Regions from separate parts of the Faecalibacterium taiwanense genome, predicted to be linked through region 2. Evidence: predicted binding sites of a transcription regulator. Region 2 holds the regulator's gene; the other holds the start of a gene.
What was found. The regulator Rex, encoded in region 2, represses fermentation and respiration genes when NADH is low (regulators of the CRP and FNR family bind a similar motif). The targets are predictions, from matches to a motif close to ATTGTTAANNNNTTAACAAT.
Positions count from the first base shown of each region.

Region 1 (7,428 bases), 520 kb from region 2:
CGGATCGCGCCGGAGCGGTAGAGCATGGCTTCCGAAAGGGTGGTCTTGCCGGAGTCCACATGGGCAAGGATGCCCAGAACGATTTGTTTATGCGTTGTTTCCATCCGCTTCTCCTACAATCAAAAATTCATTTTTATTGTAGCACGGATGGGGAAAAAGAAAAGTTTTTGATTTAGAATGGGGTCGAAACCCAAAAACGCAATTTATCTTATCGGCTTTTCGCGTGAAAAAACAGCTCTGGAAAATCCGCAGATTTTCCAGAGCTGTAAATATAAGAATAACAATTCCGCTATTCATAGCCAAAGCGAACGCGTCGGCCATTTTAACGGTCAATTACTCCACAATGATGCTCTTGCCGGTCATTTCAGCAGGCACGGGCAGACCGATATACGGCAGCATGGTGGGTGCGATGTCGGCAAGGCAGCCGCCCTCACGCAGCTTCACATCGCCGCAGCCAACAGCCACAAAGGGCACCACGTTGGTGGTGTGTGCGGTGAAGGGGGTGCCGTCCGGGTTCATCATCTTCTCGGCGTTGCCGTGGTCGGCGGTGATGAAGGCGCAGCCGCCGGCCTTCAGCACAGCGGACACCACCTGATCCACAGCGGTATCTACAGCCTCAACGGCCTTGACCGCAGCATCGAACACGCCGGTGTGGCCGACCATATCGCAGTTTGCGAAGTTCAGGATCACCACATCGTACTTGCCGCTCTCGATGCGCTTGACGCACTCGGCAGCAACCTCGGGGGCGCTCATCTCGGGCTTCAGGTCATAGGTGGCGACCTTCGGGCTGGGGATCACGCAGCGGTCCTCGCCCTCGTAGGGAGCCTCCACGCCGCCGTTGAAGAAGAAGGTGACATGAGCGTACTTCTCGGTCTCGGCAATGCGCAGCTGAGTCTTGCCATTCTCGGACAGGTACTGGCCCAGAACGTTCTTCAGCTCCACAGGCGGATAGGCGACCTCGCAGTTGGGCATGGTGGCATCATATTCGGCCATGCAGACATAGTTCACCTGCTTGCGGCCGCCGCGGCGCTCAAAGCCGGTGAAAGCATCGTCGCAGAAGATACGGGTCATCTGGCGGGCACGGTCGGGGCGGAAGTTCATGAAGATGACGGTGTCGCCATCCTGCACGCGGCCGCCCTCACAGGTGACGCAGGGCAGAACGAACTCATCGGTCTTGTCTGCTGCATAGGAAGCCTCGATGGCCTCGGCAGCGTTGGCGGCATGATTACCCTCGCCGTAGACAAAGGCAGCATATGCCTTCTCTTCACGATCCCAGTTGTTATCGCGGTCCATGGCGTAGTAACGGCCGGAGACGCTGGCGATCTTGCCGATGCCCAGCTCGTCCAGCTTGGCCTGCAGATCGGCCAGGAAGCCCTTGCCGGAGTGCGGGTCGGTATCGCGGCCATCGGTGATGCAGTGCAGGTAAATGTTCTTTGCACCCAGATGTTTTGCCATTTCCAGCACGCCGAACCAGTGGTCTGCGTGGCTGTGCACACCGCCGGTGCCCACCAGACCCATCAGATGGATGGCCTTGCCGGCATCGATGGCAGCCTTCATGTTCTTGACCAGAACCGGGTTCTGGAGCATCTCGCCGTCCTTGATGGACTTGGTGATGAGGGTGAGCTGCTGGTACACGATGCGGCCAGCGCCCATGTTGGTGTGGCCAACCTCAGAGTTGCCCATCTGGCCCTCGGGCAGACCGACGGCCATGCCGGAAGCGTTGATGGTGGTCATGGGATATTTTGCCATCAGAGCATCGAGGTGGGGTTTCTTTGCGGCAACCACAGCGTTGCCGAAGGTCTCCTCCGGCACCCAGCCGAAGCCATCCATGATGCACAGAAGAACAGGTTTCTTTGCCATAAAATTGAATCTCCTTTGAATTTAACAAATCAGCGCCCGGCACAGCGCTGGAAATGCGGCGCAGCCGGGCGCTGAAACAGCTGATTTAAACCGTCGATCAGCCCTTGGTGGCTGCGTTGACGATCACTGCAAAGTCGGGAGCCTTCAGGGATGCGCCGCCGATCAGGCCGCCGTCCACATCCTTTTTGCTCAGCAGCTCCTCGCAGTTCTTGGCGTTCATACTGCCGCCGTACTGGACAGTGGTAGCCTCGGCAACTGCCTCGCCGTACACCTCGCCGATCACCTTGCGGATCTGGCCGCAGACTTCCTCAGCCTGATCGGCGGTAGCGGTCTTGCCGGTGCCGATGGCCCAGATGGGCTCGTAAGCGATCACAACATTTGCCATCTGCTCAGCGGTCACATCACGCAGAGCGATCTTGGTCTGCATACGCACCAGCTCTTCGGTCACGCCCTCTTCGCGCTGCTGCAGGCTCTCGCCCACGCAGATGATGACCTTCAGACCGGCGTTCAGAGCAGCCAGAGCCCGCTTGTTCACGGTCTGGTCGGTCTCGGCGAAGTACTGGCGGCGCTCAGAGTGGCCCACAATGACGTACTCCACGCCCAGATCTACCAGCATGTCAGCGCTGATCTCGCCGGTAAAAGCGCCGGACTTCTCGAAGTGGACATTCTCAGCACCCACATGGATGTTGGTGCCCTTGGTCTTTTCCACAGCGGTGACCAGATCGGTATACGGGGTGCAGATGACTACCTCGCAGCCTGCGTCCTGCACGGCGGGGACCAGCTCGTCCACCAGAACAGCAGCCTCGGAGGCAGTCTTGTTCATCTTCCAGTTGCCTGCAATGATAGCCTTACGCTTTGCCTTATCCATGATACTCTATCTCCTTTATTTACCTTCTATCGTGCAGAAAGCTCTGCACAAACAAAAAGATGCGGCGGCGCTAAAGCCGCCGCACCCATTATGATGCCGGGATCAGATTATGCGTTCTGAATGACTGCGATGCCGGGCAGCTCCTTGCCCTCCAGATACTCCAGAGAAGCGCCGCCGCCGGTGGAGATGTGGGTCATCTTGTCGCCCAGACCCATCTGCTGCACAGCTGCTGCGCTGTCGCCGCCGCCGATCACGGTGGTAGCGTCGCTCTCAGCCATAGCCTTTGCAACTGCCAGAGTGCCAGCTGCCAGAGTGGGGTTCTCGAACACGCCCATGGGGCCGTTCCACACAACGGTCTTGGATGCCTTGACAGCATCGGCAAACAGCTTCATGGTCTCGGGGCCGATGTCGCAGCCTTCCATGTCAGCCGGGATCGCGGTGACGGGAACAACAGTGGTCTCAACCGGAGCGTCGATGGGATCGGGGAAGTCCTTGATGCAGACAGCATCAACGGGCAGCAGCAGCTTCACGCCCTTCTCCTGAGCCTTGGCCATCATCTCCTTGCAGTAATCCAGCTTGGAATCGTCGCACAGGCTCTTGCCGACCTCGTAGCCCTGAGCCTTGACGAAGGTGTAAGCCATGCCGCCGCCGATGATCAGGGTATCGACCTTCTCCAGCAGGTTGGAGATAACATTCAGCTTGTCTGCGACCTTTGCGCCGCCCAGAATAGCGGTGAAGGGACGAACGGGATCGTTCACAGCGTTGCCCAGATACTTGATCTCCTTCTCCATCAGGTAGCCGACAGCGGTATCCTTGATGAAGTCGGTGACACCTGCAGTGGAGCAGTGTGCACGGTGGCAGCTGCCGAATGCATCGTCAACATATGCATCAGCCAGAGAAGCCAGCTCTTCGCTGAACTCAGGCATGTTCTTGGTCTCTTCCTTGCGGAAACGGGTGTTCTGCAGCAGAACGACATCGCCGTTGTTCATGGCAGCAACAGCAGCCTTTGCGTTCTCGCCCACAACGTTGTCGTCGTCAGCAAACACAACGGTCTTGCCCAGCTTTGCGCTCAGAGCCACAGCAACGGGTGCCAGGCTGAACTTTGCCTCGGGGCCGTTCTTGGGCTTGCCCAGATGGCTGCACAGGATGACCTTTGCGCCATCGTTGACCAGCTTCTGGATGGTGGGCAGAGCTGCATTGATGCGGTTCTCGTTGGTGATCACACCGTCCTTCATCGGGACGTTGAAATCGCAACGGACAAGCACCTTCTTGCCGCAGTAGTTCTGATCGTCGATCGTCTTCTTACCTAAACCCATGGTAATAAACTCCTCTCAAGTTTTAATTTCTGAACTAGAGTTTCGCTCGCATTCGGGGGATCTTGCCCCGTTACTCTACTATTATAAACAAAAACCGTGCACATTGCAAGGTAGCAAGATAGATAATAGTTTAACAAACATTTGCCGCTGATGCACGGAAATGTGTGTATTTTGACCGAAAGCCGCAGCCTTACCGTGTTTTCCGGCAGAACATTCCGCAAATGCGGTCATACATTCCCCATATGAACTTCTGGTTCCGCTGATCCCGCTCAAAAATTGCTTCCACACCAGCATAGCCGCTCGCCTTATACTTCCTGAAAATATTCTGCTTTCAGAGGATTATTCGACACTTCTTTTTCAAAGAATTCTTTGAAGCCTTCCTCCAATACATCCAGAAAATCCGGAGTCACCCCCCCACATATTCATGGATATCAGATAATTTTTCTGTGACCCAGCAGGTCACTTGTTCCTTGAAATGTGACCTACTGGGTCACATTTTGGCCTCAGAAGCCATCTCTGCTAAAGGGGAAAAAAGAAAATTCTGACTTCTATGTTGGCTGCTCTTTTCGTTCTTCTTGATTCGTTTTTTCATAGGCCAGATGTTCCTTATTGGAATCCACCATATATCCGGCACCTGTGAAGATGCCCGCAAGGAAAGCATGATAGAAGTCTTCCCGATAGTCATGGTAGCTTATGGTGCGCCGGAGCAGAGCATTCATTTCCTTGGTAATGCCTTCGCTGTCACCATTCCAGACTGCATCAAACAAAGCATTTCGATTCCACTTCTTCGTACTGTCATCGAACCATTGATGATTTGTTGATCCCAGTTATATTTCTCGCAGATAAAGTCAGCTGCCTGATTCTTCATTTTCATAACCATTTCAGGATGGTCACAAGCCTCTTGCAGTTTTTCTCGCAAGTCCTCTACATCTGACTTTTTGAAAATCAATGCCTTATCTTCCACAACCTCTGCGCATTCCGGAATATCGGAAACCAGACAGCAATTGCCGTAGCTCATTGCCTCCAGTAGACTTAATGGCATTCCTTCCAGATCAGACGGCAGCGTGTAAATGTAAGCATTGCTGTATAGTTCATCCAACATTGCTCCCTGCACAAACCCGGTAAATAGAATCCGATCGTCACCCTTCGCCAGTTCTTTCAATTCCTCCATAAAGGAATCCGTATCGCTGGAGCCACCTGCAATGACCAGTTTTTTCTGTCTTAACATTCTTGAATGCCTCAACCAGATATCGAATCCCCTTCTCCGGCACCAGACGCCCGAGGAACAATATGTAGGAATCTTTTTCCAGTCCAAAATGATCTGTGATCAGCTTTGCTTCCCGAATCTGCGGCCTATTCACGCCATTAGGGATAAAGTGTGTTTCTCTTCCATAAGTTTCCTTAAAATAGTCCTGCACTCCTTTGCTCAGAACAATGACCTCGTCCGCATATTTCGCAGCATTTTTTTCACCCTGCCGGATAAATTTTGATCCAACGCCAAATTTCCATTTTTCGCGGGCCCAGTCCAAACCGTGAATAGTGCAGATTACACGCTTGCCAAAAAGTTTTGGTATCCAACAGAAAAAGGCAGGACCTTCTGCATGGATATGCACCACATCGTATTTTCCAAATGCACTATAAAGTGCCGCAAATGCGGAGGAGCTGACTGCAGCAAGTCCGCGTCGTTCAATGGTCGGAACAAACTTCTGACGGATTCCCTCGTACTCCGTTTTACCAGCATCGTCATATTCTGCACCACTCACATGATGGCCTGCTCTGTTGTAGCAGGTCACGTCACAACCATTCTGTACCATTCGGGTGCAGAGCTCTTTGACAACGATTTCTACTCCGCCTTCTCTCGATAATCGCTTCTGTCCGAACATCGCAATCGCAAGTTTCTTACTCATAAATCTTTCCCACAATCCCACTCAATTTCTTCATCAATATCTCGGTCAACACAAAGAGCGGATAGGCTCGTGCACCTGTCCGCTGGCTGTCACCCCACCCTCATGGTCGAGATTTCTTCCTGTGCGGCATTTCTGCCGCTCAGAAAGATCATTCGTTCATTCTTCGGGTAAGAAAATATGAACTTCGGGTCGCGGAGCCTTTCGTTCTCTGCCGTACCCTTGTCCCTATTATGACAGCCGCGTATTATATCTCTAGCCCCGCGCCGTTCAATGGTCGGAACAGACTTCTGACGGATTCCCTCGTACTCCGTTTTACCAGCATCGTCATATTCCGCACCGCTCACATGATGGCCTGCTCTGTTGTAGCATGTCACCTGACAGCCCTGCTGCGCCATCCGTGTGCACAGCTCTTTTACCACGATCTCCACGCCGCCCTCTCTCGACCACCTTTTGTGGCCAAAAACAGCAAGCCTCAATTTCTCTTTCATTTTCCCTTTCCTGTCGCTTTCCCCATTTAGGGATCTCATCCCCATACCGTGCCAAACTCCGGCCCGGTTTCCTTTACATCAGAAAAAGCCCGGACGCATTTACGCCCAGGTTTTTGACTGATTTACGCCGCAATTCATTGACATTTTATTTCCAGAATCATCAATATCAATTTCGTAAATGTATTTATTGACACTAAAAATATTTTACCATTTTTTCCTCTGGGGTACAATACTTTGCAGCTGTATCATTGCCTGCATCATGGCTAAGATTTCCGTACTTTATTCCGTCTTTTTGTTGCAACCTATTCATTTTAGAAAGGAACTCGTTCCATTGCTTTTTTGTAGCAAAAAAACACCCTTCTTCTCACGGAAACCCGCAAAAGGAAGGGTGTTGAACTCGTTATCCTGTTGTCGTACCAATCACAGCATGTTCGTATCAGCAAAGCCAATACTAGTTGTCCTTCAGCACGGCATCTCAAGCACTTTTGAGCGTAGAGCTGTGATTAGCAGTTCTCAGCGAAGTACTTAATGGTACGGACCATCTGAGAGGTGTAGGAGTTCTCGTTGTCGTACCAAGACACGACCTGAACCTGATAGGTGTCGTCGTCGATCTTAGCGACCATGGTCTGGGTAGCATCGAACAGAGAGCCGTAACGCATGCCGATGACATCGGAAGAAACGATCTGATCCTCGTTGTAGCCGAAGGACTCAGAAGTAGCAGCCTTCATAGCAGCATTGATGGACTCCTTGGTGACGTCCTTGCCCTTGACGACAGCAACCAGAATGGTGGTAGAACCGGTGGGAACAGGCACACGCTGAGCAGAACCGATCAGCTTGCCGTTCAGCTCGGGGATGACCAGGCCGATAGCCTTAGCAGCGCCGGTGGTGTTGGGAACGATGTTCTGTGCGCCAGCACGAGCACGGCGCAGATCGCCCTTGCGCTGAGGACCATCCAGGATCATCTGGTCGCCGGTGTAAGCATGAACAGT
Region 1 is NZ_CP155552.1:2,047,035-2,054,462, forward strand. It holds gene PXT33_RS10125 (translation factor GTPase family protein) at 1-104, opposite strand, end outside; gene gpmI (2,3-bisphosphoglycerate-independent phosphoglycerate mutase) at 334-1,860, opposite strand; gene tpiA (triose-phosphate isomerase) at 1,958-2,728, opposite strand; gene PXT33_RS10140 (phosphoglycerate kinase) at 2,836-4,044, opposite strand; gene PXT33_RS10145 (glycosyltransferase family 4 protein) at 4,760-5,272, opposite strand; gene PXT33_RS10150 (glycosyltransferase family 4 protein) at 5,184-5,951, opposite strand; gene PXT33_RS10155 (hypothetical protein) at 6,041-6,439, opposite strand; gene gap (type I glyceraldehyde-3-phosphate dehydrogenase) at 6,943-7,428, opposite strand, start outside.
Region 1: the regulator Rex is predicted to act here: its motif matches at 4,163-4,182, upstream of PXT33_RS10140 (phosphoglycerate kinase).

Region 2 (7,428 bases):
GCCAAAGCTGGGGTGGTCCACATAGGCGTCGCCGCCCACCACCACAAAGTCCAGCTGCTCCCACCTGCGGGCCTCCATATCGGCCCGGCTGATGGGAAGAAATTCGGTGTAGATCTTAGGGGAAGAGTTGTCCATAATGCTCCTTATCTTTATGTTTCATCCGGTTGGTTCATCTGCATTTCCAGCCACTGCTGGCGGCTGATAAGCACAGCGCGGGGCTTGGCACCCTCGTAGGGTCCGATGATGCCTTTTTGTTCCATCTCGTCCATGATACGGGCCGCGCGGGCGTAGCCCAGCTTGCAGCGGCGCTGCAGCAGGCTGGTGGAGGCCTGACCGGCATCGATGACCACCTCCACGGCCTGCTTGAACATCGGGTCGGTATCGGGATCCTCGTCGGAGTCCGCGCCGCCGCTGCCCTTCTTGCCGTCCTGAATGGCGTGCTTTTCCATGGCTTCGATCATGGCTTCGTCATACTGCACGGTGCCGCTCTGCTTGATGAAGTCCAGCACACGGCTGATCTCCTCATCCCGCACGAAAGTGCCCTGAATACGGGTAGGCTTGGGCGCACCCACGGGCATGAACAGCATATCACCCATGCCCAGCAGCTTTTCGGCACCGGAGCCGTCCAGAATAGTGCGGCTGTCCACCTGACTGGACACTGCAAATGCGATGCGGCTGGGGATGTTGGCCTTGATCAGGCCGGTGATCACGTCCACGCTGGGGCGCTGGGTGGCTACGATCAGGTGCATACCGGCGGCGCGGGCCTTCTGGGCGATGCGGCAGATGGAGTCCTCCACATCCTTGCCCACCACCATCATCAGATCGGCCAGCTCGTCGATGATAATGGCGATGTAGGGCATCTTTTCCAGATCAGGCCGTTCTGCGGCCAGCTTGTTGAAAGACTTGATGTCGCGCACATTGTTCTCTGCAAACAGACGATAGCGGCGCTCCATCTCCTGCACCGCGCTGCCAAGGGCACCTGCGGCCTTTTTCGGCTCGGTGACCACCGGCATCAGCAGGTGGGGAATACCGTTGTACTCGGCCAGCTCCACCACCTTGGGGTCGATCAGCAGCAGCTTCACGTCCTCCGGGCTGGAGCGGAACAGCAGGCTCATGATGATGCTGTTCACGCACACGGATTTACCGCTGCCGGTGCTGCCTGCAATGAGCAGATGGGGCATCTTGCACAGGTCTGCCACCTGTGCCACACCGGCAATGTCCTTGCCAAGCGCAATGCCCAGAGGTGAGGTCATGCGCAAAAAGCTCTGGCTCTCGAACACGCTGCGGATATACACCGGGGTCTTTTTGTGGTTGGGCACCTCAATGCCCACGGCAGGCTTGCCGGGGATGGGTGCTTCCATACGCACATCTGCCACCGCAAGGTTCAGGGCGATATCGTCTGCCAGCGAGGTGATGCGGCTGATCTTGACACCCGCCATGGGCTGCACTTCGTACCGGGTGACGGAGGGTCCACGGGAGATATCCAGCACACGGGTGCGCACGCCAAAGCTTTCCAGCGTATCCACCAGCTTCTGGGCGTTGGCTTTCAGCTCTTCCTGCGCGCCGGGGTCGGTCTCGTCCTGCGATTTTTCAAACAGCTCAATGGGCGGATACTGGTACTGATAAGTATCCACCGGTTCGGTCTCGTCCACAGGGGCCGCTGCCGCGGCCTGCTCGGAAGCAGCAGGCTTTTCCATTGCCGCTGCCACCAGCGTGCTGATATCCTTTTCCTCCACCGGTTCGCTGGTAATGCTGATCCAGCCGTCCTCGTCGGGTGTGCCGCGCATGGCAACGGCGTTTTCGGCGCTCACCCGGGCGGGTGCCGCCGGGACTGCGGGCTGGATGGGCACGGCGGGCATCTCCGGCGTGACTGCCGCTGCCGGGCTTTCCGGCTGGGCCGTCGGCATTGCCGGGGTCATGACCGGAGTATCAAAACTTTCCGCTGCCGCAGGCTGCACCGGCTGTGCAGCCTTTGCAAAGAAATCGGATGCATCGGTCTCCACTGCGTCCTGTACGATGGGCTGCGGGGCAGGTCTGGGGGCCGGGCGCAGCGGGTTCTGCCCAAAGGTGCCGCCCGGGCCCACGATGAGCGGCTCGATGGGTTCGCTGCCGCCCTCCTTCACCTCAGTGTGGTCGGGGCCAAGGTCTACGTCAAAGGAAGCCCGGGGCCGGGATACCCGTACCTGCACCGGCGTGATGGCCGGGGCGGCAGGCTCCGGCTGGGCAAGCGGCTGGCCGGAAGTATCTGCGGGCGGCTCCGGCTGCGGGGCGGCCTCCGGCTCCTCCGCCTCCATCTCTTCGGTCACCTTGTGGCCCCAGTGGCGGATGCCGTTCAGCCAGTCCGGCACACCGATGCGGAAAGCCGGAGTTTCCATCTCCTCTTCGGCATCTTCCTCATCCCGGTATTCATCTTCTGCTTCGTCGTAGTCTTCCTCAGCCTCGGCTTCTGCCGCGCGGGCAGCGGCACGTTCAGCGCGGCGGGCTGCGCTCTGCTGCGCCATGGCCGCACCCTTTGCGTGCACGCCGCCAAACGCAGCGCACAGCCATTGCCACACCTCTGCCGGGGTCAGATCAAAAATGTACAGGCTGACACACAGTGCCAGCACGATCATGATAAGGGTTGCCGCAGGCCGTCCGCACAGCAGCAGCAGGCTGCCGCCCAGCAGTGCGCCCAACGCACCGCCGCCGATCCATGCATTCACGCCGTTTGCGTAGCAGGCAGCTGTCATCTGGAATGCCGACATGCCCTGCGGCTGGATATCGGAAAAAACGATCACCGTGCCGCAGGCAAACACCAGCCCAAGAACCAGCTTGAAGATCTTGGGCAGAAGGTCTTCGCCCCGGGTATACTGCACAGCGAGGCAGCACACTGCCGCGCCCAGTACAAAGCTGCCGCAGCCAAAAAGTCCGAACAGCACATCGTGCAGGGCCTTCCATGCCGAATCTCCCTCCACAAAGGCCAGCACCACCAGCAAAAGGCCTGCAAACAGGGTGCCAAGCCCTGCCGGGAGCCGCTGTTCTGCGCGCTTTTTGCGCGATGCTGCGCGCCGTGTTGTCGTTTTACGTTTTTTTGTTGCCATGTTTCTTTGTTCCCCGCGTTTGTAGTAGACACACTATTTGATTTTATTATTGTACCACGCAGGGAAGAAAATGGCAAACCTATTGTTGTACAAAATCGGCCTTCATTTGCGTTCAATCTCTTTATACAGCCACGCCAGCGCATCCGAAAGTCCGCCCAGCTCGTCGATGAGCTTTTCCTTCACGGCCCGGCGTCCATCCAGCACGGTGCCCATGTCCATCACCAGCTCGCCGGTGTGGAGCATCAGGTCGGTGTAGCGTTTTTCGGTCATGCCGCTGTGGGCCGCTACGAAGCCGGTGATGCGCTGCTGCATCTGCTCAAAGCTGCGCATGGTCTGCGGCACCCCCAGAATGACGCCGGAATGCCGCACCGGGTGCACGGTCATGGTGGCTGTGGGCACGATGAAGCTGCGCCGGGCGCTGACGGCAAGTGGGATACCGATGGAGTGCCCGCCGCCCAGCACAAGCGTTGCACTGGGTTTGGACACGCTGGCGATCAGCTCCGCCAGCGCAAGGCCTGCTTCCACATCCCCGCCTACCGTGTTCAGCAGCACCAGCAGGCCCTCGATGCGAGGATCTTCCTGCGCGGCCACCAGCTGCGGGATGACATGCTCATACTTCGTGGTCTTCTGGCCCTGCGGCGCTTCCGAATGGCCTTCGATCTGGCCGATGACGGTCAGGCAGTGGATCACATGCTCCCCGCGGGCCAGCGTGACCGTGCCCAAATCCTCGATCTCTTCTTTTTCCAGCCGACGCGCGTCGGTCAGCTGCGTTTCATCGTTCATATGCTTTCCTCCTGCGTTTTCTGTCAGCATTCCCCAGCCTGTGCCGGGCTATGCAGACCCGCTGCAGCAAAAAAGCGGTAACATTTCATAAAAATTTTTTGAGAATGATTTGACATTCTCCATCGGTGCAGTATACTTTAAATAATTGACTGTAATATCTGCAATATGAACCCGTAAACGGATCGGGGTTTCTTTGTGCCGCATCTGTAAAGCAGGCAGCTGCGGCAAGTACTGCGATAGAGCGAAAGGAGAAAGTATTCTATGAACACTCCTGCAAGGGCTTCGCTTCCCGTTATCAAGCGTCTTCCCAAATATTACCGCTATCTGTGCTCTCTGCAGGCGGACGGCATCAACAGCATTTCTTCCCGCGAGCTGGCTGCTCAGATGGGCACCACCGCTTCGCAGGTACGGCAGGACTTCAACTGCATCGGCGATGTGAATGGCCGGCAGGGCATTGGCTACTCGGTGGAAAACCTGCTCTCCATTCTGGAAGGCCTGCTGTTCGGCAACGGCGACCGCCTGCCCACCATCCTGATCGGCTGCGGCCGTCTGGGCAAGGCAGTGAGCCGCTTTATCACCACCGACACCAACGGCTACCGCCTGATCGCCGCCTTTGATGTGGCACAGAGCGAGGTGGGCAAGGAGATCAGCGGCATCCAGATCCGCCATATCGACGAGCTGGAGTCTTTCTGTGCCGAGCATCACCCCAAGGTCGCAGTGCTCTGTGTGCCCCGCGACGGTGCGGAACAGGTCAGCGGCCGTCTGGTGGATCTGGGCATCGAGGGCTTCTGGAACTTCTCCCACTATGACCTCTCTGTGCCGTATCCCGATGTGGTGGTGGAGAACGTCCATCTGGGCGACAGCCTGATGAGCCTTGGCTACCGCCTGCGCAATCAGGACTGAACGTACCTATTGTAAGTAATAAGAGAACCCTCTCAGTCAAAGCCTGAGATGCCGCTGAACCCTCTCAGTCTCGCATACGCTCGACAGCTCCCCCGAAAGGGGAGCTTTATGAGTGGGGACGGGAAAGTTTCTGCTTCTCCGGCGAAGGACAGCCTGCCCGGAAGATGCAGAAAAGCTCCCCCATCGGGGGAGCTGGCAAAGCCGTCAGGCTTTGGCTGAGAGGGTTCTTTCTGTAAGGAGAGTTTTTCAAATGGCAAAACTGTATTTCCGTTACGGCGCGATGAACAGCGGCAAGAGCACCGCCCTGATGCAGGTAGCCCACAACTACGAAGAACAGGGGATGCGGGTGCTGATCCTCAAGCCACAGGTGGACACCAAGGGCGGCGGTGAGCTGGTGAGCCGTCTGGGCGTGCGCCGCAAGGCTGATCTGCTGATCCCGCCGGAGACGGACGTGTTCGAGGCCGTGCGCACGGCCAACGCTGACGGTGCGCCGCTGGCCTGCGTGCTGTGCGACGAGAGCCAGTTTTTCACTGCGCAGCAGGCAGAACAGCTGTTCATGGTCACGGTGGATTTGAACATTCCGGTGATCTGCTACGGCCTGCGGGCAGATTTTTCGCTCAAGGGCTTTCCCGGCTCTACCCGCCTGCTGGAGCTGGCCCACACCATCGAGGAGATGAAGACTATCTGCACCTGCGGCCGCAAGGCCATCTGCAACTGCCGCAGGGTGAACGGCAGATTCGTCTTTGAGGGCGAGCAGGTGGCCATCGATTTGGAAAACGATGTGCAGTACGTGAGCATGTGCCCCCAGTGCTATTTCAAGGCAAAGCGCGCGTTCTACGCCGAAAAAGCTGCTTCGCGGGTCGAATAAGCTTGTATACAAGGCTGCTGTGTCCAACGACACGGCAGCCTTTCTTTTTTATTCCCGGCCCACAGGCGCAGTCCACGCAGCAGCGCAAAATATGTTGCTGTCGGTGCTTCTTCACCTCCCAAAAGGGCGAAAAAGCACCGATTTCCATGCCCGAAGACCGGTGCCGGATGCCCGCCGCAAACAATTGATATATCAGAGTGAACATTTTTTGCGCTATTGATATATCAGTTCAAAGACTCCCATCCGGGCTTTTTAAGCTGGTGTTCGTCCACAATGTATGCAACGCTTCCACGTTCTGAAACGGAATGTTTACAAAATTATTGCAAAATTCGACGTTCCCCCTATGATGCATCCCAGTTTTCTATGCAAAATGGCGAAGTATACATGTTGCACAGTTTTTCGAGCCAAGTTTATTCATTTCAGCAAAGGCGTCAATTCTCGCGCGAAAACAAGAGCAATATTTGTACGTTTTTTGTTTAGATATCTGCAATTTGCGTCTTTCTTTTTGGTTGTTGTTTTGTTATCATAATTGTATACAACGGGGTATGTGCAGAACCCCGTGCGAGATGATGTTTTCTGTATTTAGGAGGAGAACGAAAATGAGCAAGGCAATTTCTCGTCGTGATTTCATGAAGGTCACCGGCGCTGTGGGCGCTGCCGGCCTTCTGGCTGCCTGCGGCGGCAACTCTGCCGCATCCAGCTCTGCTGCTTCCACCGCTTCTTCCGCTCCCGCTGCTTCTGCAGACGAGAGCCTGGCACTGTCTGACGGCCCTGTTTCCATGACCATCAGCTGGTGGGGCGGCGACAGCCGTCACGAGGCTTACCAGAACGCCATCAAGGAGTTCCAGGCTGAGCACACCAACATCACCATCGAACCCACCTTCGCCGCATGGTCCGGCTGGGAAGAGAAGATGGCAGCTGCCTTCATCGCTGGCAACGCACAGGATGTGTGCCAGGTGAACTGGAACTGGCTGTACAACTACTCTGCCGACGGCAGCAAGTTCGTGGACCTGAACACTGTTTCCAAGTTCCTGGATCTGACCCAGTGGGATGACGCTGCCATGGACGCCTGCTACGTTGCAAACAGCCAGCAGTGCGTGCCCGTTTCCATGACCGGCCGTATCTTCTTCTGGAACATGACCACCTTCAACAAGGCTGGCATCACCGAAGTTCCCAAGTCTCTGGATGATCTGATGGCTGCCGGCAAGGCATTCAAGGAGAAGCTGGGCGACGATTACTACCCCATGCATCTGGGCGCATACGACCGTATGATCCTGATGGTGTTCTACCTCGAGTCCAAGTACGGCAAGGACTGGGCTGACCCCGTCACCTCTACCCTGAACTACACCGAGGACGAGATCGCTGAGGGCATCGACTTCATCAAGAGCCTGGTGGATGGCCACGTCATGATGAACCTGAAGACCTACTACTCCGCAAACTCTGATACCGCTACCCACCAGTCCAACGAGTGGATCACCGGTAAGATCGCAGGCATCTTCGAGTGGGATTCCGCTGCTTCCAAGTACTCCTCCGCTCTGGATGATGCCAACAAGGACGGCTTCACCGTTGGCGAAGAGATCAAGTTCGGCGACAACAACGGCGGCTTCTCCAAGGTCTCCATGGGTCTGGCCATCACCAAGACCAGCAAGTGCGTTGCCGAGGCTGCTACCCTGATCAACTTCCTGCTGAACGAGGAGAAGGGCGCTTCCATCATGGGTTCCGAGTGCGGCATCCCCGCTTCCAAGGCTGGTCTGGCTGCTGCTCAGGCTGCCGGCGCTGTCAAGGATCTGGTGG
Region 2 is NZ_CP155552.1:2,567,090-2,574,517, forward strand. It holds gene PXT33_RS12705 (YgiQ family radical SAM protein) at 1-135, opposite strand, end outside; gene PXT33_RS12710 (DNA translocase FtsK) at 150-3,080, opposite strand; gene PXT33_RS12715 (ClpP family protease) at 3,183-3,893, opposite strand; gene PXT33_RS12720 (redox-sensing transcriptional repressor Rex) at 4,125-4,766, shown strand; gene PXT33_RS12725 (thymidine kinase) at 5,017-5,634, shown strand; gene PXT33_RS12730 (ABC transporter substrate-binding protein) at 6,234-7,428, shown strand, end outside.